Regions from separate parts of the Lachnospira intestinalis genome, predicted to be linked through region 1. Evidence: predicted binding sites of a transcription regulator. Region 1 holds the regulator's gene; the other holds the start of a gene.
What was found. Region 1 encodes NrdR, which represses ribonucleotide reductase genes. Its sites were predicted from a motif close to CACAANATNTTGTG; they were not measured.
Positions count from the first base shown of each region.

Region 2: nrdD (anaerobic ribonucleoside-triphosphate reductase) is a predicted target of NrdR. The motif match lies at 990-1,003, and genes of this name have one in related genera.

Region 1 is NZ_JBBMFS010000001.1:311,227-313,436, reverse strand. Features, by position in the region: gene aroE (shikimate dehydrogenase) at 1-490, opposite strand, end outside; gene WMO37_RS01515 (YqeG family HAD IIIA-type phosphatase) at 477-992, opposite strand; gene nrdR (transcriptional regulator NrdR) at 1,022-1,468, opposite strand; partial or broken gene WMO37_RS01505 (sigma-70 family RNA polymerase sigma factor) at 1,616-1,912, shown strand; gene WMO37_RS01500 (recombinase family protein) at 1,921-2,210, opposite strand, start outside.
Region 2 is NZ_JBBMFS010000006.1:104,354-106,563, forward strand. Features, by position in the region: gene WMO37_RS08645 (sensor domain-containing diguanylate cyclase) at 1-965, shown strand, start outside; gene nrdD (anaerobic ribonucleoside-triphosphate reductase) at 1,111-2,210, shown strand, end outside.

The sequences.
Region 1 (2,210 bases):
CTGCCGCTTTTTCTTCCGTGCGGTTTAAAATGGCAACTTCTTTTGCGCCTTTGCTGACACATAAAAAGGCAATAGCTCTTGCCGCGCCGCCTGCACCGAGTAAAATCACAGGACTGTCCTTTAACTCAACCTGTTCTTCTTCCAGTTCGCGCTCCAGTCCTAAAATATCTGTATTATAGCCTTTATAGCCGTGTTCCGTGCGCACCAGCGTATTGACCGCACCAATCGCTTCTGCCAGCGGGTCGACACTTTCCAGCGCTCCAATGACTTCCTGTTTATGCGGCACGGTTACATTTAATCCTAAAATGTCTAATGCGTGGGCGCCTTTCACAGCAGTATCAACCGCACCCTTTTCCACCTTAAATGTCGTATAAACCATGTCTATTCCGCACAAATCTGCCAGCGTATTGTGAATGACCGGTGAAATAGAATGTCCTACCGGATTGCCAATCAGTCCGCATACTCTTGTTGTTCCTTTAATTTCTCCCATATCTTTTCCTTTCTTGCTTCTTATAAAAATGCAGGACAATTTTTTCCAGATACCGCTTTAATACAATCTGAATCTCCTCATGCTTATCAATCGGCTTGACGAGAATTGTCATCATGCCTGCGCGGTTTGCCCCCCAGACATCCGTGAACAACTGGTCACCGACAAAAAATGTCGTATTGGCATCTGTCTTCATACATTCCATAGCTTTAATATAATTCTTTGGGGACGGTTTTTTCGCATCACTGACATATTTTGAATGAACCGCCTCTGCCAGCGGTCTGACACGCGGCTCTTTATTATTGGAAATGATACAGGTATCGTATCCTGTCTTTCTTAACCGTTCAAACAGCGCTACCGCCCGCTCCGTCACCGGTGCGCCGTGTTCTACAAGGGTATTGTCCACATCAAAAACAATCCCCCTGTATCCTTTTTTATAAAGTTCCTCATACGGAATCTCATATGCCGAATCCACGTAGTCATCGGGATAAAATCTTTTTAACACAAAAATCTCCATTTCTAAAATAATCTGTTTTATTTTAAAATCTTCTGAATCTCCGCCATAAAGGTATTGACATCTTTAAATTCACGGTAGACGGAAGCAAAGCGTACATACGCCACCTCGTCCAAATCTTTTAATTTCTCCATAACGATTTCTCCAATCACCTTGGCAGGAATTTCTTTTTCTCCCATATTATAAATCTGCGTTTCAATTTCATCAACCATTGCATTAATCCGGGTCAGCGACACCGGGCGCTTATGACAGGAACGCACAATACCGGCTGTCAGTTTTTCCCTGTCGTAAGGTTCTCTGTTGTTGTCTTTTTTTATCACTATTAACGGCATGGACTCCACTTTTTCATAGGTCGTAAAACGCTTGCCACAGGCATCACACTGGCGGCGTCTGCGGATAGCGCTGTCATCTGTCGGCCTGGAATCTATAACCTTTGTATTATCTTTACCACAAAACGGACATTTCAAAACCGTTACCTCCAAACATAAAAATATACATTTATTTTAATGAAATATCTGTCTGCGGTCAATACAAAATTGGATATTCTTAGCAGTATAAATGAACGCCAGCAGGCAATCCTTAATGATGAAATACATTTTTTAAGGAGGACTAACGTGGCTGGTTATAAAGTTGAAATCTGCGGTGTAAATACCGCTGCTCTCCCACTCTTAAAAACGGAGGAAAAAGAATTGCTGTTAAAAAAAATCAAAAATGGGGATACACAGGCACGCGAGCGTTTTATTAACGGAAATCTGCGCCTTGTTTTAAGCATTGTTCAGCGTTTTTCACAAAGCAGTGAAAATATTGACGATTTATTCCAGATTGGCTGTGTCGGCATGATTAAAGCAATTGATAATTTTGATATTTCACAGGGCGTACAATTCTCAACCTACGCCGTTCCCGTAGCATTAAGTATATGCTAAAAATTCTTTAACTGAATTTCAACATTTCCATTGACTATAATAACTTTATCTATTATAGTTTTCAGTATGAAATTTTTTTGTTTCTTGTCGATGTTGTCCCAAACATCGGCAAGTTTTTTTATGTTCTGATAAGTAAATTCTTTCTTTTGTGTATTAATGGCATTTTTACTTTCTACAGAAATATCTTCTTTTGTCTTTGAAATTTGCGATTCTAAATCTTTTATCATTTCCAAGACAGTATCATTGCCGTCTGCATATAAGCTATATAGACGTTTAAGCTTTGTTT
Region 2 (2,210 bases), on a different contig from region 1:
TGGCAAAAGCAAAAGAAACCCGGGTGACACTGGTAATTCTGGATATAGACCATTTTAAATCCGTCAATGATACCTATGGACATCTCTACGGTGATAAGGTGCTTTCAAGAGTCGGGTATAAGTTAAAAGAGATTGTCGGGGACGACGGCGTCGTAGGACGTATTGGTGGCGATGAATTTTTAATTGTAATAGATAATATTAATGATGATCAGATTCTGCGGGGAATGCTGCGTGCGATCCGTACCCAGATTAAATGGGAATTTGCAGGGGATTTTGAGGATTTTGCCATTACCTGCTCTATCGGTGCATCAATTGCACCAAATAATGGAAAAGAATTTGAGGATTTGTTCAAAAAAGCGGATTACTGCTTGTATATTGCCAAAGAAAAAGGCAGGGACCGGTATGTATTTTTCCGTGATGAGCTGCACCGTAAGTCATATGAAGAATCAATTACGCGTGTACAGCATGTGGGTACAAATGGCAGAGAAATTCAGGAATTAAAGGCAATTGCGAAATTTATGTCCGATGTGACAGAAAATCAGGCATTGGCATACCGGGAGATTCTGCAGCATATGCTTGAATCGTATCAGCTGGATACCATTAATATTTATTATGGAGAAAATTTATCAAGAGTTTATACAGTGGGGTTTGAACAGAACTATTCGGACAATGCACAGTATGTAAAGACACAAGAATTTAAACAACTGTTAGAGGAAAAGGATTATATGGAAACGAGCTTTGTTGCCGGCATGTTTAACAGTGCACCACAGTTTTGTGCCGCCATGAAGCAGAAAAGAGTTTTTTCAACCATCCAGTGTATTATCGGGACACCGGATGATATCAAGGGGCTTGTCACTTTTGATAAATGCAAAGAATCCGGGACATGGGCAGACTATCAGATTGATTGTGCCCGTATATTTGCATCATTTTTAAGCATGCAGGCAATGGGAATCCGGAAGAAGTAAGGAACAGTTTAACAACTATTTCTTCACTATATGTTGTGTGCTTGCATTGACTTGATATGCTAGATATAGTATAATTCGTCTTGCCCGTGAGAGCGGGCAGGACTTTTTTAACGCAATTTTGTGAGAAAAGGAAAGGATTGGAAAAATGAAAATTATTAAGCGTAGCGGAACAGAAGTTACATTTGATATTGCAAAGATTATGGCAGCTGTTTCAAAGGCAAATAAAGAAGTTGTACACAGTGAAAGACTTTCAGATGAGCAGATCAAAAAAATTTCTGTGAATGTAGAAGAAATCTGTCAGGAGATGAACCGCTCTTTAAGCGTAGAAGAAATTCAGGATCTGGTGGAAAACCAGATTATGAATCTGAGAGCATTTGCAGTGGCAAGAAAATATATTACGTATCGTTATAAAAGAGCGCTGGTACGTAAATCCAATTCAACAGATGAACAGATTTTAAGCCTGTTAGAATGTAATAATGAAGAAGTCAAACAGGAAAATTCCAATAAAAATCCGACTGTTAACAGCGTTCAGAGAGATTATATGGCAGGTGAGGTCAGCAAAGACATAACAAAGCGTCTGCTCCTGCCGCAGGATATTGTAGATGCCCATGAACAGGGACTGATTCATTTCCATGATGCAGATTATTTTGCACAGCATATGCACAACTGTTGTCTGGTAAATTTGGAAGATATGCTGCAAAATGGTACGGTTATCAGTGAAACCATGATTGAAAAGCCACACAGCTTTTCAACGGCATGCAATATTGCAACACAGGCAATTGCACAGATTGCAAGTTCCCAGTACGGCGGACAGAGTATCAGTCTTGCCCATCTTGCACCGTTTGTACAGGTCAGCCGGGAAAAATTTATCAAGCAGGTTCGTGAAGAATTTGACAAAGTGGGTCTGGCATACACCGAAGAAAAGGTGCGTGAGGTTGCGGAATTAAGAGTGCGTGATGAGATTAAACGCGGCGTGCAGATGATTCAGTATCAGGTTATTACACTGATGACAACCAACGGACAGGCACCGTTTGTGACGGTGTTTATGTATCTGGACGAAGTGCCGGAGGGTCAGACAAGAGATGACCTTGCGATGGTTACGGAGGAAGTACTCCGCCAGAGAATCCAGGGGGTTAAAAATGAAAAGGGTGTATGGATTACACCGGCATTTCCAAAGCTTATTTATGTGCTGGAGGAAGATAATATCCATGAGGATTCAAAATACTGGAACCTGACACAGCTGGC